Regions from separate parts of the Enterobacter sp. C4G1 genome, predicted to be linked through region 1. Evidence: predicted binding sites of a transcription regulator. Region 1 holds the regulator's gene; each other region holds the start of a gene.
What was found. The regulator CRP, encoded in region 1, controls carbon source genes, mostly activating them, when cyclic AMP is high. The targets are predictions, from matches to a motif close to ATGTGANNNNNNTCACAT.

Region 1 (6,024 bases):
CTGAACGGCGTTAATGCGAAGCGCGAGCTGTTCGTGAAACACCTTCAGCAGATTGATGAGCAGTACAACGTGTTCAGCGAGATCCGTGGTATGGGGCTGTTAATTGGCGCTGAGCTGAAGCCACAGTACAAAGGTCGCGCACGCGATTTCCTGCACGCCGCAGCTCATGAAGGGGTGATGGTGCTGAATGCCGGGCCGGACGTGATGCGTTTCGCGCCGTCGCTGGTGATTGAAGACAAAGACATAGAAGACGGCTTAAACCGTTTTGCTGCCGCGGTGGCGAAGATCGTACGCGGATAAACTGGCCGGCAAAATTAGTACGGCGTGCGTTTTAATACCCGCGTTAACCAAATCCCGTGATGCGGACGCTGACGCCATGCCACCGACGAAATGGTGTGCATGGTGCTCAGATGCCCCAGGATGCGCTGCAAATGCTGCTCCAGGGTGCTCATTGGGCCAAGCGTCAGTGTTTCCGGTGCTTCAAGAATATTCGAATCTCCAGCTTCTCCCGGCGCGTCGTACTCCAGGCGCTGCTGACATCGCTGCAAGGCAATCTCACAGGACTGCAAATAGCGCTGCGCCAGATCGGGTGTCAGCATCGTGTGCTCGCGTGCAAGCGTGGTCATGGCGTTAATGTGCTCGACGATAAACTGGCTGTGCGTCACCCACAGTTTCATGTCTGCCAGATAGTGGGAATTAAAGCCCGGCTCCTGCATCGCCTGGTTCAGTGAGTTAAACAGGGCGTTATGTGCCTGGTTAACCTTCATGCGCTGATACGCCAGCGGCGAAGGCTGTGGATCATCGCTCAGGATCAGGCGTATCGCCTGTTGATCTGCTTCCAGCGCATCATGGGCGTTCTGGCGCAACAACCCGCTTTGCCACTGGGGCCAGAGCCAGACCAGGCCGCCAAAGGCAATCAGGCAGCCAATCAGGGTGTCGACCAGGCGGGCGAGAATAAACTGTTCGCCATTGAGCGTGAGCAGTTGCAGGGTGTATACCGCAGTGACCGTAAAGCCCACCATCGCCCAGCCATAGTTCTTGCGAATAATCAGGTAGCTCACCATGGTGACAGCCAGCATCCCCAGCAGCGTATAGCCTTCCGGTACGTGGAAGTGCAGCGTCACCCCAGCAATGATAAGCCCCGCGATTGTGCCACCTGCCCGGTGCAGAATGCGCACCCGCGTAGCACCGTAACCGTTCTGCGTAACAAACAGCACGGTCATTAAGATCCAGTACGGTTTCGGTAAGTGCAGCGCGACGCCCATCAGACTGGCGGTGCTAAGCATCACGCTGATACGCGCGGCATTACGCAGCGCGGCAGATTTCAGTGACAGATAGCTTTTCAGGGCTGGCAGCAGCGGCAGACGCTTTTGTTTATCGGCCATCAGGTCACGGGGGTAAAGTGGCCGCTGAGTCCGCAGGACACGGGCGATGCGGCTGAAGTGCCACGCCGCAAATTGGCCCACCGGGTTTTCCGCGTGTTGATGGGCAATTTTCTCCAGCGCCCCCAGCTGTTTGTCCATGTTAAAACGCGTGGGATAGCGGTGATACAGGATATCGTCAGCGAGAATGCGCAGGCGCGCTGCCACGGTTTGGGCGTTCCAGCGGATCACCGCCTCGGCGTGGCTACGTTCGACCAGCTTTTGCACCTCCTGCGGATGATGCAGGCTCACAGAGATATGTTCCTGTAAATCCAGACCGACCTGGAAGATACGCAGCAGTCGCTTATAGTCATGATTTTTATTGGCGGCGAGCATGTGCAACTGCTGATAACACTGGCTAATCAGATCGACGACTTTTTGCTGGCGCGCCAGCAGCGGCGGCAGCGATTTTTCCGGATCCGTATGCTGAGTGAGCAGGGTGTACTTGGCTTCGCAGTAGTCGGCAAGCTGCACGTAGAGCAGGCTGAGCGATTCGCGCAGCGGTTGTTCGCGCCACAGGCGGAACCAGATCCAGTTGAACACGCCGTACCACAGGGTTCCCAGCGCGTAGATGAGTAGCGGCTCCCACACCGGCATATTCCCGGCGAGGCTCAGCGTGAAGATGGCGGCAATCAACGACGCGGGCAGCAACCGGGCATGTAGCGCGCTGATTTCAGCGGTCACGCCAAGCGTCATGGCCAGTACGGTCAGGATCAGGGGAAGCGGAATATCACGGGCAAGCAGCAGTTGTACAGCGAGGCTACAGCCTGCAAACAGACAGCCGCCAATAATCAGGCGCTTGAAGAAACGTTTATGCGGTGTGTCCAGACCTGCAATGTTGCAGCAGGCAGGAACCAGGGAGAACAACAGACCCTGTTGCAGATGGCCCAGCAGCAAACCCACGGCCACAGGAAGGCACAACACCAGCGTTTGTCGCAGTGCGTAGTTAACTTCCGGGTGATAAATTAGCCTGCGCCACATGGGGAGTAGAGACAAAAACGGCGTGACACCTTGCGATGGCACGCCGTTTGACCGGAATTAACGTGTTCCGTAAACCACGATGGTTTTACCGTGGGCGGAGATCAGGTTCTGGTCTTCGAGCATTTTCAGAATACGGCCCACTGTTTCACGGGAGCAACCCACGATCTGACCAATTTCCTGACGGGTAATTTTAATTTGCATTCCGTCCGGGTGGGTCATTGCGTCTGGTTGTTTCGCCAGGTTCAGCAGAGTCTGAGCGATACGGCCCGTTACGTCCAGGAAGGCGAGGTTACCCACTTTCTCAGACGTGACTTGCAGGCGGCGAGCCATCTGCGAAGAAAGACGCATCAGGATGTCAGGGTTAACCTGAATCAGCTGACGGAATTTCTTGTAGGAGATTTCGGCCACTTCACACGCGGTTTTTGCACGAACCCAGGCGCTACGTTCCTGGCCTTCTTCAAACAGGCCCAGTTCACCGATGAAATCGCCCTGGTTCAGATAAGAAAGGATCATTTCTTTCCCTTCCTCATCTTTGATCAGCACTGCCACCGAGCCTTTGACGATGTAATACAACGTTTCCGCTTTTTCACCCTGGTGAATCAGCGTGCTCTTCGATGGGTACTTATGAATGTGGCAATGAGACAAGAACCATTCGAGAGTCGGGTCTGTTTGCGGTTTGCCAAGCACCATGCGCTGTTATCCTCTGTTATAAGCTGTCACCAGAGTCATAAGATGCATCCAGACTCTGGGGTTGCAATCGAATTCTTACCCATACCCTGGGAAGTCGGCTGTCGTAATAGTCGCAGCCAGTAAAGTTTGATGTCCTCTGCATACATGTGTAACGTCAATGTATTACTGTAGCATCCAGAGTGTTTTAGCATAGCTTTTGTCGCGTGTCTCCTGGTGTCTCGCTTCAGCATGATGCAGGTCGCCTTCCGTTGCGAGAAATGTAACGTACGCGTAATCTGTCACCAAAAATGCAACGTTGGAGTTAATGAATATGCAAGCGCGTGTGAAATGGGTTGAAGGTTTAACGTTCCTGGGCGAATCCGCTTCCGGACACCAGATTTTAATGGATGGGAATTCCGGCGATAAAGCACCAAGCCCAATGGAGATGGTGCTGATGGCGGCGGGTGGTTGCAGCGCAATTGACGTGGTGTCGATTTTGCAAAAAGGTCGTCATGACGTGACGGATTGCGAAGTAAAACTCACTTCTGAACGCCGTGAAGAAGCGCCACGCCTGTTTACGCACATCAATTTGCATTTTATTGTGACCGGCAAAGAGCTGAAAGACGCTGCGGTATCACGCGCGGTGGATCTTTCTGCGGAGAAATATTGCTCTGTGGCGTTAATGCTGGAGAAAGCGGTAAAAATCACGCATTCGTATGAAGTGATCGAGGCGTAATGCAAGGGGCATCATACGCGTTGATGCCCTCACCCTAACCCTCTCCCACGGGGAGAGGGAAAAGGATCACGCGATCTGCTTACCTTCCATCAACCGCTGCACCAGCGGTGACATAATCAGTTCCATCGCCAGCCCCATTTTCCCGCCCGGCACCACCAACGTATTCATATGCGAAATGAATGAGCCTTGCAGCATGGCCAGCAGCCAGGGGTAATCAATGCCTTCGAGATTGCGGAAATGAATAACCACAAAGCTTTCGTCCAGTGAAGGAATGCTTTTGGCCGCAAACGGGTTGGAGGTATCTACCGTCGGCACGCGCTGGAAGTTGATGTGGGTGCGTGAGAACTGCGGCGTCAGGAAGTTAATGTAATCTTCCATCGAACGAACAACCGAATCCATCACCGCTTCACGTGAATGACCGCGCTCGCTGATATCGCGCGTCAGCTTCTGGATCCACTCCAGGTTCACAATCGGCACAACGCCGACCAGCAGGTCCACGTGGCGCGCCACATCATGCTGCGTGGTCACCACGCCGCCATGTAATCCTTCATAAAATAGCACGTCGGTAGGTTCGGGAAGAGGCTGCCAGGGGGTGAATGTCCCTGGTACCTGGTTCCAGGGAACGGCTTCGTCATAGGTGTGCAGATACTTCCGCGACTGGCCTTTTCCGGTCTGTCCGTATTCTTTGAAAGTCTGCTCCAGCAGACCGAAATCGTTCGCATCTGGCCCAAAATAGCTGATGTGTTTGCCGAGATCGCGAGCTTTGCGGATCGCCATATCCATTTCAGGGCGGGTGTAGCGGTGAAAGCTATCGCCTTCTACCTCTGCGGACCGTAAATTAAGTTGCGCGAAAATCTTGCGAAAGGCGAGGCTGGTGGTGGTTGTACCCGCACCACTTGAGCCTGTAACGGCAATAACCGGATGTCTGGCAGACATAGCAACTCCCTGACTGGAATAGTGTTAAAGGTCAGTCGTGAAAGGCATTGCGGGGCATGATATTGACCGTTTCGTGCAGCTCAGACCATACCAGCACCACCTCGCCACTTTTGAGCTGGCGCTTTACATCGTTGACCTTTTGTTCAAGCGAACGTTCTTGTTCACCATAATCTGTGCCTTCGCGTAATACAAAGCTTTCAATAAGATTATCGAGCGTTTCGGGCGCCAGTTCCTGCCAGGGGATAATCATTTTTTACCGTCCAGAAAAGCGGTGAGCCAGGCTGGAATGCGTGTTTCCAGCCACATCTGTGGGCGTCTGAGCGTGCCTCCGACAAAGCCAACGTGGCCGCCATGTTCGGTCAGTTGGTACTGCACGTTGGCGGGCAGAAATTCCTGCGCGGGGATGGAGTGATGATCCATGAACGGATCATCTTTAGCATGGATGATAAGCGTTGGTTTGGTGATTTTGCTCAACAGCGGCATGGCGCTGCACTGGCGATAGTAATCTATCGCATCGGCAAAACCGTGAATTTTGGCGGTGATCAAGTCGTCGAACTCGCGAATACGACGCACCTTCTTCAGCTGACGCAGGCTCACCGGCAGGGTGTCCGGGTAGGCTTTGAGCTTACGCGCGGCATTGGCCTTCAGCAGGTTGAGCAGATAACGCTGATACACCCGGGAAAACCCTTTTTCCATATGGTAGCTGCACTGCTCCAGCATAAATGGGGCAGAGACAATCACCGCAGCGTCCAGAGGAACCGTGTCGCCCTCTTTTGCCAGCAGGCAGGCCAGCATATTACCGCCCAGCGAATAGCCTACGGCCGCCGTGGGCACCGTACCAAAATTATCACTCAGCCAGTGTAAAAACCAGGTGCCATCTTCGGTTTCGCCTGAATGGTAAATGCGCTTCTGGCGATTTGGCTCGCCGCTGCACCCGCGAAAATGCATCACCACGCCGAGCCAGCCATGTTCTTTCGCCGCCTGGATCAGACCATGTGCATATGGGCTGTACAGGCTGCCTTCCAGACCATGAAACACCACCAGACGGGGTTTATGTTTAGCCTGCTCCGGCTCTTCGCTCCAGGCGAGATCCAAAAAGTCCCCGTCCGGCAAATCCAGACGTTGCCAGTGTGGGGTGAACTGAACCTTGCGGCGGATAAGGCGCGGCAACATGGTCTGCAAATGGCGATTGGCTACGCCACGCATGGGCACAAATTCTGCGCTCTCTTCGGCTGCAATGTCGAAGTCTGATGGGATGATTTGGGTCATAACGGCGATGCT
Region 2 (6,024 bases), on a different contig from region 1:
CGAATTCCCGACCGACAAAACCGCCATCGAACTGTTCCGCAGCCAGTGGCGCGACAAGTTCGACGTGAAGCGCGATGCGGAGCATATCTATCAGCAGGTCAGCAAAGGCACGCTGCCTACCGGGATCGAATACTGGCAGCCCCTGTTCTTTAACGAGCCATTGCCTGCGCTGTTTAGCTATTTCCCGGCAAATACGCTGATTGTTAACACCGGAGATGTCGACGCCAGCGCCAGCCGTTTTGAAGGTGAAACCCGCGCCCGTTATGAGAGCCGTGGGGTTGACCCGATGCGCCCACTGCTGCCACCCGAACAGCTGTGGCTGCGTGCCGATGAGTTAAATGCAGAACTTAAGCGCTGGCCGCGTGTGCAACTCAAAACGGACACCCTTGCCGGTAAAGCCGCGAACACCAACCTCGCCTTCCAGAAACTGCCTGATTTGGCCGTACAGGCGCAGCAAAAATCGCCACTGGATAGCCTGCGTAAATTCCTTGAGGCCTTTACCGGGCCAGTGATTTTCTCGGTAGAAAGTGAAGGCCGCCGCGAAGCATTAGGTGAGCTGCTCGGGCGCATTAAAGTCGCCCCTAAACGTATATTCCGTCTTGATGAAGCCACCGCTAACGGGCGTTACCTGATGATCGGCGCCGCCGAGCATGGTTTTATCGATACGCTCAATAATCTGGCACTGATCTGCGAAAGCGACCTGCTGGGCGAACGCGTGGCACGCCGCCGCCAGGATAGCCGCCGCACCATTAACCCGGATACGCTTATCCGCAACCTGGCGGAATTGCACCCGGGCCAGCCCATTGTTCACCTTGAGCACGGTGTTGGTCGTTATCAGGGGATGACCACCCTTGAAGCGGGCGGCATTAAGGGTGAATACCTGATGCTGACCTACGCCAACGACGCCAAACTTTACGTACCAGTTTCGTCACTGCATCTGATTAGCCGTTATGCCGGGGGTGCCGAAGATAACGCACCGCTGCATAAACTGGGCGGTGATGCCTGGGCCCGCGCGCGCCAGAAAGCCGCCGAGAAAGTGCGTGATGTGGCCGCTGAGCTGCTGGACATTTACGCCCAGCGCGCAGCCAAAGAAGGTTACGCCTTTAAGCATGATAAAGAGCAGTATCAGCTGTTCTGCGACAGCTTCCCGTTTGAAACCACGCCGGATCAGGCCCAGGCCATCAACGCGGTATTGAGTGATATGTGTCAGCCGCTGGCAATGGACAGGCTGGTCTGCGGAGACGTAGGCTTTGGGAAAACCGAAGTGGCGATGCGCGCAGCGTTTCTGGCCGTGGAGAACAACAAGCAGGTCGCCGTACTGGTGCCGACCACGCTTCTTGCCCAGCAGCATTATGACAACTTCCGCGATCGCTTCGCCAACTGGCCGGTACGTGTGGAAATGCTTTCCCGTTTCCGCAGCGCCAAAGAGCAGACGCAAATTCTGGAGCAGGCAAGCGAAGGCAAGATCGATATTCTGATCGGTACCCACAAACTGCTGCAAAGCGACGTGAAGTGGAAAGATTTAGGGCTGCTGATTGTCGATGAAGAGCACCGCTTCGGCGTGCGTCATAAAGAACGTATCAAAGCGATGCGCTCCGATGTCGACATCCTGACCTTAACCGCCACGCCAATTCCGCGAACCCTGAATATGGCCATGAGTGGAATGCGCGATCTGTCGATTATCGCCACACCACCGGCACGCCGCCTGGCGGTAAAAACCTTCGTACGCGAGTACGATAGCCTGGTGGTACGCGAAGCCATTCTGCGTGAGGTGCTGCGCGGCGGGCAGGTTTACTATCTCTTTAACGATGTCGAAAACATCCAGAAAGCGGCAGATAAACTGGCGGAGCTGGTTCCTGAAGCACGTATCGCCATCGGGCACGGGCAGATGCGTGAACGCGAGCTGGAACGGGTGATGAACGATTTCCACCACCAGCGTTTTAACGTGCTGGTCTGTACCACCATTATTGAAACCGGTATCGACATCCCAACGGCAAATACCATCATCATTGAACGCGCGGATCACTTTGGTCTGGCGCAGCTACACCAGCTGCGTGGCCGCGTTGGGCGTTCGCACCACCAGGCCTACGCCTGGCTGCTGACGCCGCATCCGAAATCGATGACCACTGATGCACAAAAGCGTCTGGAAGCCATCGCCTCGCTCGAAGATCTGGGGGCAGGGTTTGCCCTGGCAACGCACGACCTGGAGATCCGCGGTGCCGGTGAATTACTGGGTGAAGACCAGAGTGGTTCCATGGAAACCATAGGCTTCTCGCTGTATATGGAGCTGCTGGAAAACGCCGTTGATGCGCTAAAAGCCGGGCGTGAACCGTCACTGGAAGATTTGACCAGCCAGCAAACGGAAGTCGAGCTGCGGATGCCGTCCCTGCTGCCGGACGATTTTATCCCGGATGTGAACACTCGCCTTTCGTTCTACAAACGCATTGCCAGTGCGAAAAGTGAAAACGAACTGGAGGAGATCAAAGTTGAGCTTATTGACCGCTTTGGCCTGCTGCCAGATGCCGCGCGAAACCTGCTGGATATTGCCCGACTGCGTCAACAGGCACAGAAACTGGGCATTCGTAAGCTGGAAGGTAATGAGAAAGGTGGCGTGATTGAGTTTGCCGAGAAGAATCACGTCAATCCGGTGTGGCTGATTGGTTTACTGCAAAAACAGCCGCAGCATTTCCGTCTGGACGGGCCAACGCGCCTGAAATTCACCCAGGAGTTGGCTGAACGTAAAGCCCGTATGGACTGGGTGCGTAACTTTATGCGCCAGCTGGAAGAAAACGCGATCGCATAACTTGCCCTCACTCCCCGGCAGTATGAGCGCTGCCGGGGAGACAATTTACAAACTCTTTGCAAACCCCCTGGATTTCCCGACACATCCATTCGTCATAATTATCATTAACTTCTTGAATAACAATAACCTTATCATTTATATGGATTATGGTGATGATGACCTCTTCGCGTATGACTCGCTGGATAACGTTGTTTGCGCTGGCTGCGGCGGTGGCAATAGCGCTTCCTGCCCGGGCTAACACCTGGCCTCTTCCCCCTGCCGGCAGCCGTGTGGTGGGTGAAAACCGCTTTCATGTGGTTGAAAACAATGGCGGTTCACTTGAGGCGATTGCAAAAAAATATAACGTGGGCTTCCTGGCGCTGTTACAGGCTAACCCGGGCGTTGACCCGTATGTGCCGCGCGCCGGGAGCGTGTTAACCATTCCTCTGCAAACATTGCTGCCTGATGCGCCGCGCGAAGGGATTGTGATTAACCTCGCCGAATTGCGCCTCTATTACTACCCACCGGGTAAAAATGAAGTGACCGTCTACCCTATTGGCATTGGTCAGCTGGGCGGCGATACGCTCACCCCAACCATGGTGACCACAGTGTCGGATAAACGCGCCAATCCGACCTGGACGCCGACCGCCAATATTCGCGCACGCTATAAGGCTCAGGGGATAGATTTACCGGCGGTGGTTCCTGCTGGCCCAGATAACCCGATGGGCCACCATGCTATCCGCCTTGCCGCTTACGGTGGCGTCTATCTTCTGCATGGAACCAATGCTGATTTTGGTATCGGAATGCGGGTTAGCTCCGGCTGTATTCGCCTGCGTGATGACGATATCAAGACCCTGTACAGCGTGATAGCGCCAGGAACAAAAGTGAACATCATCAACACGCCGATCAAGGTGTCTGAAGAGCCTGGCGGCAAACGCCTGGTGGAGATCCATCAGCCTTTATCGAAGAACATCGGTGATGATCCACAAACGCTGCCGATCCCCCTCAATGCAGAGATGTATCGTTTCAAAACCAGCGTCGATACTGACGATATGGTAATAGAGCGAGCAATGGAGACGCGCGCGGGAATGCCGGTTGACGTTACACGTCATCAGGATATTCCTCAGCAGACGCTGTAAAAGCGCAAAAAAGCAAAACGCCCTGCATATGCAGGGCGTTTTTTTGCAGTGGCAAGTATGAGGGTTCTGCAAAACTTATTTGTAAATTACCGCAGTACCGTGAAGGGTGTTAGGACCGGTCACAGAGGTGATACGGAAGGATTTAGCACCCATCGCTTCTGCTTTTTGTGCCAGTTGATCTTCCAGAGAACCCAGGTTAGTACCTGCTGTCGCAGAAATCGTACCGGCTTTATGCTGGTCAGCCGGAGTAGATTGCACTTCAACAGCCGCAAAGCTTGCGAATGACAGAGAACTCAGTACAGCGGCAGCGATCAGGGTTTTTACGTTTTTCATGATGTTTACCTTTAGGCAGATGAATTTGGAGGTCGTTAGCTATTTACTTAACGATCGATAGGTAAATCATAAGTGTGATCTACATCACGCGTCAACATGTTTTTATAACGATCGTTACATTAATTTTAATTTCGTTATTTTTCATACCCATATGAATAATTTATTTTTGCTGAATCAGCACTGGTCGCGGGCGGCGAATATTTTTATAATGGTCATTCAACAAACCAACAGAGGATCCGCGGCAAATGACAACCGATGTAACGAGTTGCGCAAAGAAAAGCCGTGGCCGACCAAAAGTGTTCGACAGGGAAGCGGCGCTCGATAAGGCCATGACACTCTTCTGGCAGCACGGGTATGAAGCCACCTCGCTCTCCGATCTTGTGGAAGCCACAGGCGCCAAAGCACCTACGCTGTATGCAGAATTTACGAATAAAGAGGGTCTGTTCAGGGCGGTTCTGGACAGATACATTTCCCGCTTTGCGGCGAAACACGAAGCGCAGCTTTTCTGTGAAGAAAAAACAGTTGAGCAAGCACTGCGGGACTATTTCACCGCCGTCGCCACCTGCTTTACCAGCAAAGATACGCCGGCAGGTTGCTTTATGATCAACACCTCCGCCACCCTTGCGGCCGCTTCTAAAGAGATTGCCAACACGGTGAAATCGCGCCACGCGATGCAGGAGGAGACACTGTGTGCGTTTCTGACCGAGCGACAGCGCCGCGGTGAGCTTCCTGCCCATTGCCATCCGCAGGAGCTGTCGCAATACCTGAGCTGTATTTTGCAGGGTATGTCGATAAGCGCCCGTGAAGGCGCAAGCCTGGAAAAACTGCAAAGCATTACCCACACTACGCTACGTCTGTGGCCTGAACTGCTTAAAGTCTGATACCCCGGGCGGCTTCCCTGGCCGCCCTCTCTTCCCCCATTTTTATTCCTCGCTGCGCTTATCCTCTTATTTGATTGGTTGATAATGAGATTCTTTATCGGCAGTATTCGCATTTGCATTTTTTACATTTGTTACACAATGCAAAATTGTGGTGTTGACCTGCCTATAAAAAAGAGCGACCGCTCAACAAGGAATGATGATGAAGAAAAGCCTCTGGGTGCTAAATCCTGTATTGCTGGCCATCGCGATGCCGCTTTACGCCGAACAAACCAATGAAGAAAACCTGATTGTCAGTGCCAGCCGCAGCCATCGTACCGTGGCAGAAATGGCGCAAACCACGTGGATTATCGAAGGACATGAAATTGAACAACAAGTCCAGGGTGGCAAGGAATTCAAGGATATTCTCGGGCAATTGATCCCCGGTATGGATGTCAGCAGCCAGGGGCGAACCAACTACGGCATGAACATGCGCGGCCGCGCCATTGTGGTGTTAATTGATGGCGTGCGTCTGAACTCCTCGCGTACCGACAGCCGCCAGCTGGACTCGATTGATCCTTTCAACATCGAACATATTGAAGTTATTTCCGGCTCTACGGCCCTGTACGGTGGCGGCAGTACCGGTGGTCTGATTAACATCGTGACCAAAAAAGGTCAGCCAGAAACGCAGGTTGATCTGGAGCTTGGCAGCAAGACAGGCTTTAACAACAGCAACGACCATGACGAGCGCGTGGCAACAGCCGTCAGCGGAGGGAATGACCATGCATCGGGCCGCCTCTCGGTGGCCTATCAACGTTTTGGCGGCTGGTATGACGGCAACGGGGATGCCCTCACCTTCGATAACACCCAGACAGGATTACAACATTCCGATCGTCTGGATGTGATGGGTACA
Region 3 (6,024 bases), 590 kb from region 1:
GTTTCATTGCCTGATCCTGAATGCCCACAAAGAGGTCAGTATGGATCAAGCAATGAAAAAAGGCAGGTATGCGTATCGCATTCCTGCCCCGGAAGGATTAATGATCGAGGTAGAGGTAGTGCATCCAACTGGTCATACGCAACAGCACTTTACGCATGACGGAAACGTGCGAGAAGTGGTCGGAATAGACCGCAACCTGAGCATAAATACCGTCTGGCAGCGCATCGATATCAGCATTCGGATCCAGCAGGATGCTGGCAATAACACCATCCGTTCCTGGTGTCACGGTCAGTGCCTGCACCGCACCCTGTGCCTGGTAAGTCCCCCCAGGTACGACTGGCTGAATGCCAAGCAGCTTGCCTGAAAACACCTGGCCCGGCAGTGCATTAAACACAACTTCTGCTTCATCACCCGGTTTCAGACGCAGTAACGAGTTCTGACGGAATTGAGCAACAATCATGCGTTTCTGTTCCGGAATAAACACCATCACCGGACGCAGAGGCAGCGCCGCAGCATAGGTCCCCGGGCGAATTAACACCTGTGTGGCATAACCATTACTCGGTGCGCGAACAATGGTCTGCTCAAGGTTGTATCTGGCTTCAGCAAGCTGGGCGCGCAGAGAGGCCACCTGAGATTGCTCACCGTTAACCATGCTGTCTAACTGACTCTGGATCTGCGTCTGCTCGGCCACGGAGCCTTTTACCAGCGCATCCTGTGCCAGATAGTTCTGGCGTGCGTTGTCGATATCGCTTTCAGAGAACGGGTTAACCTTCGCCTGGCTACCTTTCAGGTAACGCTGATAATCTTTATACAGACGGTCGCGTTCGGCGGACACACGGGTGGTATTGGCTACCGCTTCCGAAAGCTGTGCTTTCAGATTATCGATATTATGCGTGGCGGTCACCAGATCAGCTTGCAGTCTGTCGACGCGTGCCTGATAGCGGGTGGGGTCAAGTTTAAATAACACTTCGCCTTTTTTAATAAGCTGGTTACCTTTATCTGTAACCTCACTAACCACACCTGTAACCTGCGGCGTAATGGGAATCGAAATAACCGCTTTTTGCGCCGTAAAAGTATACGGGTGGTTATAGTTCATTAATAAGATGAGTCCCGCAACAATAAACACTCCACCTAATGTCGCGGTAGCGAGTGTCCACTGGTTTACCGGAATACGAAATATTTTAAAGATTGCCCAGGCAAACGCCACATAGGTCAAAATAATCAACAGATCCATGATCAGTGCTCCGACGTATTCTTATCTGCTGGCACTTGAGCAGCAGCCAGTTTTTGTTCTAGTTCGGCCACACGTTTGGACAGAGCATCCATGCCGGGGACCTCATCAGGCTTTGTGATATGATTCTGCATACCCCAGCCACGCTCCTCCTGATACAGCGTTGCCCAAATCCACAAAAACGGCCAAATGGCATGGAGAGTAAACAGGCTTATCCACCCGGCTGTATGGATTGCATCAGCATGGGGGTGGTTGCGTTTTTTAGCCATATTATAAGGAATATCATGAATGGCGATGACCCCGTAAAACAGAACCAGGAACACGAAAATTAAGACACCCAGCGCAAAGTAGTTGAGAAACATATTTCCCTCACTCAGACAACGAGAACTCATTAAATAAACAAAATAATAAGCACCCAAATTAATTCAATTTAAGCGCAATAATGTGCACTTATTTTTCAGAGCCGCAGAGTATGGTTTTTTATTATATCTCCATGCAAGTTTATAAGCGTGTCAAAATATATCCTGAATAATAATAGACTTATCCTTACATATGAGAGTACTCCAGGTTTTCACTTTTCGCCATAACACACTCACACATGTGTAGTTTTTGCTTTTGATGCTGTTTGATTACATCCTGGCTGTGAACTGCAAAACAGAGTTTGTCGTTGATCACATCCAGAGAAATCTGCATGAAAATTTTTTGTGAATTCAGTCACGTTATAGAAACAAACAGGCGACCACCAAATGTGATATGAGTCACAAAATACCGTGGTTTTTACGCCATTTACCCGCGTTGACTTTTTTTTGCACATCACTTTTGTGATGCAGATCACCTCATTAAATACCACACCCCCTACATTTACGTGACTCAGATCACACAAAATTTCACCGTCTGGACAGTTGAACGATTCAGTGCCAGATTTCACAGCATGAACAGGGCCCGGCTACCTCTACCGCCGTACATTAACGATAAACCTCGGGCCGCAAGCCTAAGCGTAAACATAAGAAGGGGTGTTTTATGTCATCCGATTTCAAGATCAAAGTACAAAGCTTTGGTCGTTTCCTCAGCAACATGGTGATGCCAAACATCGGCGCGTTTATCGCGTGGGGTATCATCACTGCATTGTTCATTCCGACAGGGTGGTTGCCTAACGAAACGCTGGCGAAACTTGTTGGCCCAATGATTACTTACCTGCTGCCGCTGCTCATCGGTTTTACCGGTGGTCGTCTGGTGGGCGGTGACCGTGGTGGTGTGGTTGGTGCCATTACCACAATGGGTGTGATTGTCGGTGCGGATATGCCGATGTTCCTGGGTGCGATGATTGCCGGTCCTCTGGGCGGCTGGGCAATTAAGCACTTTGATAACTGGGTTGACGGTAAGATTCGTTCCGGCTTTGAAATGCTGGTGAACAACTTCTCTGCTGGCATCATCGGTATGATCCTGGCGATTCTGGCGTTCCTCGGCATTGGCCCGGCTGTTGAAGTGCTGTCCAAAATTCTGGCAGCAGGCGTTAACTTCATGGTTGCGCACGACATGCTGCCGCTGGCGTCTATCTTTGTAGAACCAGCGAAAATCCTGTTCCTTAACAACGCCATCAACCACGGTATCTTCTCACCGCTGGGTATTCAGCAGTCTCATGAACTTGGCAAGTCCATCTTCTTCCTGATTGAAGCGAACCCAGGCCCAGGTATGGGTGTTCTGCTGGCATACATCTTCTTTGGTCGCGGCAGTGCAAAACAGTCTGCGGGCGGTGCAGCTATCATTCACTTCCTGGGTGGTATCCACGAAATTTACTTCCCGTACGTGCTGATGAACCCACGTCTGATCCTGGCCGTTATCCTCGGCGGTATGACTGGCGTGTTCACTCTGAGCGTGCTGGGCGGTGGTCTGGTTTCTCCTGCCTCTCCGGGCTCTATCCTGGCCGTGCTGGCGATGACGCCAAAAGGTGCTTACTTCGCTAACATCGCCGCTATCTGTGCGGCAATGGCGGTCTCCTTCGTTGTCTCTTCTATCCTGCTGAAAACCAGCAAAGTGAAAGAAGAAGACGATATCGAAGCAGCAACTCGTCGTATGCACGACATGAAAGCGGAATCCAAAGGCGCTACGCCGCTGACCGCAGGTGATGTGTCTAACGACCTGAGCCACGTACGTAAAATCATCGTTGCCTGCGACGCCGGTATGGGCTCCAGCGCAATGGGTGCAGGCGTGCTGCGTAAGAAAGTACAGGATGCAGGTCTGAGCAATATCTCTGTGACCAACAGCGCGATTAACAGCCTGCCACCGGATGTTGACCTGGTTATCACGCACCGCGATCTGACCGAACGTGCTATGCGTCAGGTTCCACAGGCACAGCACATTTCGCTGACCAACTTCCTCGACAGCGGCCTGTACACCAACCTGACTGAGCGTCTGGTTGCGGCGCAACGCCACGAAGACAACGAAGTGAAAGTTCGCGATAGCCTGAAAGACAGTTTCGATGCGAACGACAGCCACCTGTTCAAACTGGGTGCGGAAAACATCTTCCTGGGTCGTACTGCGACCCACAAAGAAGAAGCGATTCGCTTTGCGGGTGAGCAACTGGTGAAAGGCGGTTACGTTCAGCCTGAGTATGTTGACGCAATGCTGGAACGTGAAAAACTGACCCCAACCTACCTGGGTGAATCCATCGCGGTTCCGCACGGTACGGTTGAAGCGAAAGACCGCGTGCTGAAAACCGGTGTTGTGTTCTGTCAGTATCCACAGGGTGTTCGCTTCGGTGAAGAAGAAGACGACATTGCCCGTCTGGTGATTGGTATCGCCGCTCGCAACAACGAGCACATTCAGGTGATTACCAGCCTGACCAACGCCCTGGATGACGAATCGGTCATCGAGCGTCTGGCCAGCACCACCAGCGTGGAAGAAGTACTGGCGCTGCTGAATAAGTAATATCGTTCTATTCCCTCTCCCCACTGGGGAGAGGGCTAGGGTGAGGGGAAAGTTATGCGGTTCCTCACCCCAGCCCTCTCGGGTAAAAACATTAATGAAGGTTAACACTATGAAAGCATTACATTTTGGCGCAGGTAATATTGGTCGTGGCTTTATCGGCAAATTGCTGGCAGACGCGGGCATTACGCTGACATTCGCCGATGTGAACCAGGTGGTACTAGACGCCCTGAATGCCCGTCATAGCTATCAGGTTCACGTAGTGGGAGAAAACGAGCAAGTCGAAACCGTTTCTGGCGTGAATGCGGTAAGCAGCATCGGTGATGACGTGGTTGATCTGATCGCAAGCGTTGACCTGGTGACCACGGCGGTCGGCCCGGTTGTGCTTGAGCGTATCGCCCCTGCGGTGGCAAAAGGCCTGGCAAAACGTAAAGCGCAGGGCATTGATACCCCGCTGAACATCATCGCCTGTGAAAACATGGTACGTGGCACCACCCAGCTGAAAGGTCACGTCCTGGCTGCCGTCGCCGACGAAGATAAAGCCTGGGTTGAAGCACACGTCGGCTTTGTCGATTCCGCCGTCGACCGTATCGTTCCGCCGTCTGAATCCGCCACCAACGACCCGCTGGAAGTGACCGTTGAAACCTTCAGCGAATGGATTGTCGATAAAACACAGTTTAAAGGCGCGCTGCCAACCATCCCGGGGATGGAATTAACTGATAACCTGATGGCATTTGTCGAACGTAAACTCTTCACGCTGAACACCGGTCATGCTATAACCGCGTACCTCGGAAAATTGGCCGGTCATCAGACCATCCGTGACGCGATTCTCGATGAGAAAATCCGCGCTGTGGTAAAAGGTGCAATGGAAGAGAGCGGCGCGGTGCTGATCAAACGCTACGGTTTTGATGCTGAAAAACATGCAGCATACATCCAGAAAATCCTCGGTCGTTTTGAAAATCCGTATTTGAAAGATGACGTTGAGCGCGTTGGCCGTCAGCCACTGCGCAAGCTGAGCGCGGGCGACCGTCTGATTAAGCCACTGCTGGGCACGCTGGAATACGGTCTGCCGCACGCCAACCTGGTGAAAGGGATTGCCGCTGCCATGCATTACCGCAGCGAGCAAGATCCACAGGCGCTTGAGCTGGCGAAATTGATTGGCGATGAAGGCCCGCAAGCTGCGCTGGCGCAGGTTTCAGGCCTGGATGCCAACAGCAACGTGGTTGTGGAGGCGATTAACGCTTATAACGCAACCAAATGATGCAGAATGCGGCGCAGGTTATCCTGCGCCCAGATAACAGATTGTCAGATATGCAGGCAATAATGGAACAAACCCAGGCCTTTGAAAATCGTGTGCTTGAGCGTCTGAATGCTGGCAAAACCGTACGAAGCTTCCTGATTGCCGCCGTCGAGCTATTGACCGAGGCGGTGAATATCCTGGTGCTTCAGGTGTTTCGCAAAGACGACTACGCGGTAAAATATGCTGTAGAACCGTTACTGGACGGAGACGGACCGCTGGGCGATTTATCCGTGCGCCTGAAGCTGATTTACGGTCTTGGCGTGCTCAGCAGGCCAGAGTATGAAGACGCTGAGCTGTTGATGGCGCTGCGTGAAGAGCTCAATCATGACGGTAACGAGTACACCTTCACCGATGATGAAATTCTGGGACCCTTCGGTGAGTTGCACTGCGTCACCGCGTTGCCTCCGGCACCTCATTTTGATAACAGTGATCCTGAGCTGTATGCTATGCAAAAGCTTCGTTATCAACAGGTTGTCCGTTCTACAATGGTGCTTTCCCTGACTGAGCTGATTTCCCGAATCAGCTTAAAAAAAGCGTTTCAGAAGTAAGCCTGCGCACATTGGTGTAT
Region 4 (6,024 bases), on a different contig from region 1:
ATTGTGCCCGCGCCAGTCACGGTACAGCGCTTCCAGGTCACTGCTGTTGCCGCGCGATAGAATTGCGTCACGGAATATCTGCCCGTTTTCACGCGTTAACCCGCCCTGCTCAACAAACCACTGATAGCCATCGTCTGCCAGCATTTGCGTCCACAGATACGCGTAATACCCTGCCGCGTAACCGCCACCAAAAATATGGGCGAAATAGCTGCTGCGATAACGCGGGGGAACAGCAGGAAGATCCAGTTCTTCTTTTTTAAGCGCGGCAGATTCAAACGTATCAAAATCTTCCACCGGTTCAGCAATCCCATGCCAGTTCATGTCGAGCAACGCGGCACTCAGCAGCTCCGTCATGTCGTAGCCTTTATTGAACTGGGTAGCATTTAACATCTTATCACGCAGCGCTTCCAGCATCGGTTCGCCCGTTTCGTAATGCCGCGCATAATGGGCAAACACCTGCGGATGGCTGGCCCAGTGTTCGTTAATTTGCGACGGGAACTCTACAAAATCACGCGGCGTATTGGTACCGGAAAGCGTGGCGTAGCGCTGGCTGGCAAACAGGCCATGCAGGGTATGGCCAAATTCGTGGAACAGCGTGACCACATCATCCCAGGAGATCAGCGCCGTTTGCCCGTTAGCCGGTTTTTGATAATTGCAGACGTTATAAATAACCGGACGCGCGGCGAATTCGTAAGATTGTTCCACGAAATTGCCCATCCACGCCCCACCGCCTTTTGAGTCACGGGCAAAGAAATCACCATAGAACAACGCCATCCCTTCGCCCGTGTGGTCGAATATTTCCCACACACTGACATCAGGGTGATATGCCGGAATATCAAAACGTTCGACGAAACTAATGCCAAACAGCTGGCTGGCGGCCCAGAACACGCCATCTTGCAGCACGGTATTGAGCGCAAAGTAAGGTTTAATTTGCGACTCATCGAGGGCGTATTTTCCTAAGCGCACGCGCTCAGCGTAAAGCGGCCAGTCCCAGGCCTGCGCGGTGAATCCGCCTTGTTCGTCGTCGATCACTTTCTGGATATCCGCCAGCTCCTGTTCCGCCCGGCCACGCGCCGCCGGGACAATACCGCGCATAAACGCCAGCGCAGCGTCAGGTGTTTTGGCCATTTGATCGGCGGTGCTCCAGCTTGCGTAGCTTTCGAATCCTAACAGGTGGGCCTGACGCGCACGTAATGCTGCCAGGCGTAGTATCAGTTCGCGGGTATCATTTTCATCACCCTTCTGAGTGCGCAGCCAACCAGCTTTGAACAGGTTTTCACGCGTCTGACGGTTTTCGAGTGCCGAAAGCGCAGGCTGTTGCGTGGTATTAAGCAACGGGATAAGCCAGCGATCGTTCAGCCCCTTTTCAGCCGCTGCCTGGGCGGCAGTCGCAATTTCATCGGCACTGAGGCCTTCAAGCTGGTGAACATAATCCACCACCAGCCCACCCGTTTTATCCGCCGCCAGCAGGCGCTGGTTAAACTGGCTTGTCAGAGAGGCGGACTCGGTGTTCAGGGATTTCAGTTCAGCTTTTTCACCAGCGTTCAGGCGCGCACCTGCCAGCACAAAGTGCTGATGGGTTTCTTCCACCAGACGGCGGGATTCCGCATCCAGCGTTGCTCTTTCCTGCCAGACGGCTTCTACGCGGGAAAAGAGCGTTTCGTTCAGCCAGATATCGTTGGCAAGCCCTGCCAGCTCGGTTGAAAACGCCTCGTCCAGCTCCTGTAAATAATCATTGGTGTGCGCCGACGTCATGGCGAAAAACACGCTATTGACGCGCGACAGCATGGCGCCGCTTTTTTCCAGCGCCAGCACGGTGTTGGTGAAATCGGGTGGTGTTGTTTGCGCAATGATGGCATCAATGTCGGCGCGCTTCTGGCGCATAGCTTCATCAAATGCCGGACGATAGTGGCTATCGTTAATGACGTCGAAACGCGGAGCCTGGTAAGGTAACAGGCTGATTTCAAAAAAAGGATTACTGGCCGACATCGTTGACTCCTGAGAACGGGATATCCCCCCAGAGTAGGACAGCCGCTCACCGCCTGCAATCCTGACATAGAAAAGTTGCCTTAACGCGCTCCCTGAGAGCGTGCTATGTTAGTACAACATAAAAAGCGTTGAGGAACAGTGAGATGATTATTTTAGTTACCGGGGCGACGGCAGGTTTTGGTGAAAGCATCACGCGCCGTTTCGTTGCCAACGGCCATAAAGTGATTGCAACAGGCCGTCGTCAGGAGCGTTTGCAGGAGCTGAAAGACGAGCTGGGCGACAGCATCCTGACGGCGCAACTGGACGTCCGCAACCGTGCTGCAATCGAAGAGATGATTGCCAATCTGCCTGCTGAATGGCGCGCCATTGACGTGCTGGTCAACAATGCCGGTCTGGCGCTGGGCCTGGAGCCTGCACACAAAGCCAGCGTGGAAGACTGGGAAAACATGATCGACACCAACAACAAAGGCCTGGTGTACATGACGCGCGCGGTTCTGCCAGGAATGGTTGAGCGTAATCGTGGCCATGTGATTAACATCGGCTCCACCGCAGGCAGCTGGCCTTACGCGGGCGGTAACGTCTACGGTGCGACCAAAGCCTTTGTTCGTCAGTTCAGCCTCAACCTGCGCACCGACCTGCACGGAACGGCAATTCGCGTTACGGATATCGAGCCGGGTCTGGTGGGCGGTACTGAATTCTCCAACGTGCGCTTCAAAGGCGATGATACTAAAGCCGACAAAACCTATGAAAACGCCAATGCGCTGACGCCGGAAGATATTACCGAAGCGGTCTGGTGGGTGGCAACGCTGCCAAAACACGTCAACATCAACACCGTTGAAATGATGCCGGTTAGCCAGAGCTTTGCCGGACTTAGCGTGCATCGCGGTTAATCGACCCCTACCCGGCCTGCGGGCCGGGTCTGTGATGGCAGGCAAAAGAATGGTAGTATGTTCGCGTTAACTCTCTGAGAAATCACAACCCATGGCCGCTGAATCGCAACTCAACCCTACCCAGCCTGTTAATCAGCAAATCTATCGCATTTTGCGACGTGATATCGTGCATTGCCTGATCCCGCCGGGGACGCCTCTTTCTGAAAAAGAAGTGTCGGTGCGTTTTGACGTTTCTCGTCAGCCCGTTCGCGAAGCATTTATTAAACTCGCTGAAAACGGTTTGATTCAGATCCGCCCTCAGCGCGGCAGCTATGTGAATAAGATTTCACTTTCTCAGGTACGTAACGGCTGTTTTGTACGCCAGGCCATTGAGTGCGCCGTCGCACGCCGTGCCGCTTCGTTTATCGACGACAATCAGTGTTACCTGCTGGAGCAAAACCTGCATCAGCAACGAATTGCTATCGATCGCAAGCAGCTAAATGACTTTTTCCAGCTTGACGATGAATTCCATCAAAAACTGGCGCAAATTGCCGATTGTCAGCTTGCGTGGGACACTATCGAGAATATCAAAGCTACCATCGACCGCGTGCGTTATATGAGTCTGGATCACGTCTCGCCGCCGGAAATGCTGCTTCGTCAGCACCATGATATTTTTAAGGCGCTGGAAAAACGCGATCCTGATGGGGTAGAAAAAGCGATGACGCTGCATTTACAAGAAATCAGCGAGTCAGTGCAGTTAATTCGACAAGAAAATAGCGACTGGTTTAGCGAAGATTAATGTCTGCCGCATCCCTCAACTTTCGGGGGATGCGGCGGTGATATTAGCGAACCACTAATACCGGGATTCTGGCGTAGCGTAATATCGATTCCGCATTTGAACCAAGCAAATGCGTTGTAATGGTTGGGTTTTTCGAACCAATAACAATGATGTCATATTCGCCTTCTTTGCTCATGGCGATAATTTCATCGCGGACGTTACCAAAGCGTACCGTGCAATGAATATTCTCTGGTGCTATATCAAACAAGCGTTTTAATTCGCCCATCTTTTTTTCTGACTCATTCGTCATGTATTCTTCAAACTTCTTGATATCCGCGTTGAAGCCGCGCAGAAGAGAGCGACTGCTGCTGGGCAGGATGTTCACCAGCGTGATCGCCGCCCCTTCTGACTTCGCCAGATTTTCTGCGTGGCGCACCGCTTTATCGCTCAAATCCATTTCAAACACATCTACAGGCATCAAAATGTTTTTATACATAAGCCTGGCTCCTTATTCCGCTGAAGAGTTATTTTCTGAATACAGAGTGACATTCGCTATATAAACAAACCTTAAACAGTCACATGCAGAAACTATCAATAAAAGAAAATAACTGTCCGCTTTGTAAATACCTGTTGGGTTACGTCAACCCCTACGAAAATTGAGAAAAAAGTGTGAGTTTGATCAAAAACAAAAAAATGCGTGGCTGAGAGGCGTATTTATAGTTCTCCGAAAGCGGCAAGAGATGAATATCGCCGTAACGGCTAAGCAAGAGAGGAGAAAATACCATGATGACTTACGATCGTAACCGTAACGCAATTACCACTGGCAGCCGCGTGATGATTAACGGCACAGGCCGCACCGGCATTATTAAAGCGATTCACAGCAACGGCCTGGATGCCGCACACATGCGTCGTAGCAAAACGGTTGAAGTGGAAGGATGCGAAGGGAAGTTTGAACCGATAGAACTGATTCGCCTTGGTATGCACTAAAACGTGCGGAACATGCCGCCGCGAACGGCGGCATGTGATGGATTACAACTGCCCGGCGTAGGCTTCAACCGTGGCTTTCGCACCGTTCGCCAGTAATGACTGATAGGCTTTCATCACCGCATCAACAAAGACAGTCTCCTGCGGCAATTCCTTACCGAAGATGGCGTCAATGCCCAGCAGCGCTTTCACCCGGCTTTCACCTTCGGCACTGCCTTTCACTGCGGCCTGAATCACCGCCAGCTGCGGATCGCTCACCTCAATGGCGTTACCCTGCTCATCCACACCACCGACATAACGCATCCAGCCTGCCACACCCAGCGCCAGCAAAGGGAAGCTACGCTGATGAACCAGATGCCAGCGCACGGAATCCAGCATCCGCTGAGGCAATTTCTGGCTGCCGTCCATCGCAATTTGCCAGGTACGGTGACGCAACGCCGGGTTGCTGTAACGTGCAATCAGCTGATCGGCATAATGTGCCAGATCGACCCCTTTCACTTTTAACGTCGGCGCTTGTTCTTTCAGCATCAGCGCGTGCGCCGCATGGCGATAGTGGACATCTTCCATGCAATCGTTGATGTGCTGATAACCGGCCAGATAACCCAGGTACGCCAGGAATGAGTGGCTGCCGTTCAGCATCCGCAGCTTCATCTCTTCAAACGGGATGACGTCTGCAACCAGTTCTGCACCGGCTTTTTCCCACTGCGGGCGACCAGCAACAAACTTGTCTTCGATAACCCACTGACGGAACGGTTCGCAGGCCACACCTGCCGGGTCACGTACGCCGGTCAGTTGCTCAATTTTATCCAGCGTTTCAGCCGTTACTGCCGGAACAATACGATCCACCATGGTGGACGGGAATGTGACGTTCGCTTCAATCCACTCCGCCAGTTCGCTATCCAGCGCGCGGGCATAGGCACAGGTGACATTGCGCATCACATGGCCGTTTTCAGGCATGTTATCGCAGGACATCACCGTAAAGGCCGGTACCCCTGCCGCTTTACGTCGTGCCAGCGCTTCGACAATCACGCCAGGCGCAGATTTTGGCTGGTGAGGATTTTGCAGGTCAGCAACGATGAACGGATTGTCGAGCATCAATTGTCCGGTCGCCGGAGAGTGGCAATAGCCTTTCTCTGTAATGGTGAGCGACACAATCGCGATCTGGGGTTCGCACATCACCGCTAGCACGGTTTCCAGGCCATCAACCTGAACATGCAGCGCCCTGTTCACCACGCCTACCACGCGTGAAGTCCAGGCATCGGCAGACATTTCAGCCACGGTGTAGAGATTATCCTGAGCCTTGAGATCGGCAATTTGCTGCTCGCCACCAATCAGGTTAACTTCGCAGTAACCCCAGTCGCTTCCCTGTTCAGCGGCAAGGATATCGGTATACACCGCCTGGTG

Region 2: a site for CRP is predicted at 4,327-4,344, ahead of bhsA (multiple stress resistance protein BhsA). Genes of this name have one in related genera too.
Region 3: a site for CRP is predicted at 1,978-1,995, ahead of ACT9TW_RS06035 (PTS mannitol transporter subunit IICBA). Genes of this name have one in related genera too.
Region 4: a site for CRP is predicted at 4,304-4,321, ahead of ydfZ (putative selenium delivery protein YdfZ). Genes of this name have one in related genera too.

The regions. Positions count from the first base shown of each region.
Region 1 covers NZ_JBQVVV010000001.1:659,396-665,419, reverse strand. Annotated here, with positions in the region: gene argD (bifunctional acetylornithine/succinyldiaminopimelate transaminase) at 1-300, shown strand, start outside; gene ACT9TW_RS03280 (YccS/YhfK family putative transporter) at 315-2,402, opposite strand; gene crp (cAMP-activated global transcriptional regulator CRP) at 2,460-3,092, opposite strand; gene ACT9TW_RS03270 (OsmC family protein) at 3,403-3,807, shown strand; gene ACT9TW_RS03265 (phosphoribulokinase) at 3,874-4,743, opposite strand; gene ACT9TW_RS03260 (YheU family protein) at 4,775-4,993, opposite strand; gene ACT9TW_RS03255 (hydrolase) at 4,990-6,012, opposite strand.
Region 2 covers NZ_JBQVVV010000002.1:88,796-94,819, reverse strand. Annotated here, with positions in the region: gene mfd (transcription-repair coupling factor) at 1-2,803, shown strand, start outside; gene ldtC (L,D-transpeptidase LdtC) at 2,956-3,921, shown strand; gene bhsA (multiple stress resistance protein BhsA) at 3,997-4,254, opposite strand; gene ACT9TW_RS14225 (TetR/AcrR family transcriptional regulator) at 4,500-5,135, shown strand; gene ACT9TW_RS14220 (TonB-dependent siderophore receptor) at 5,335-6,024, shown strand, end outside.
Region 3 covers NZ_JBQVVV010000001.1:1,250,958-1,256,981, reverse strand. Annotated here, with positions in the region: gene ACT9TW_RS06050 (glutathione S-transferase) at 1-7, opposite strand, end outside; gene ACT9TW_RS06045 (HlyD family secretion protein) at 98-1,234, opposite strand; gene ACT9TW_RS06040 (DUF3302 domain-containing protein) at 1,237-1,593, opposite strand; gene ACT9TW_RS06035 (PTS mannitol transporter subunit IICBA) at 2,252-4,159, shown strand; gene mtlD (mannitol-1-phosphate 5-dehydrogenase) at 4,269-5,417, shown strand; gene mtlR (mannitol operon repressor MtlR) at 5,414-6,004, shown strand.
Region 4 covers NZ_JBQVVV010000002.1:436,876-442,899, reverse strand. Annotated here, with positions in the region: gene dcp (peptidyl-dipeptidase Dcp) at 1-1,989, opposite strand, end outside; gene ydfG (bifunctional NADP-dependent 3-hydroxy acid dehydrogenase/3-hydroxypropionate dehydrogenase YdfG) at 2,133-2,879, shown strand; gene ACT9TW_RS16010 (GntR family transcriptional regulator) at 2,971-3,657, shown strand; gene ACT9TW_RS16005 (universal stress protein) at 3,701-4,132, opposite strand; gene ydfZ (putative selenium delivery protein YdfZ) at 4,420-4,623, shown strand; gene ACT9TW_RS15995 (mannitol dehydrogenase family protein) at 4,666-6,024, opposite strand, start outside.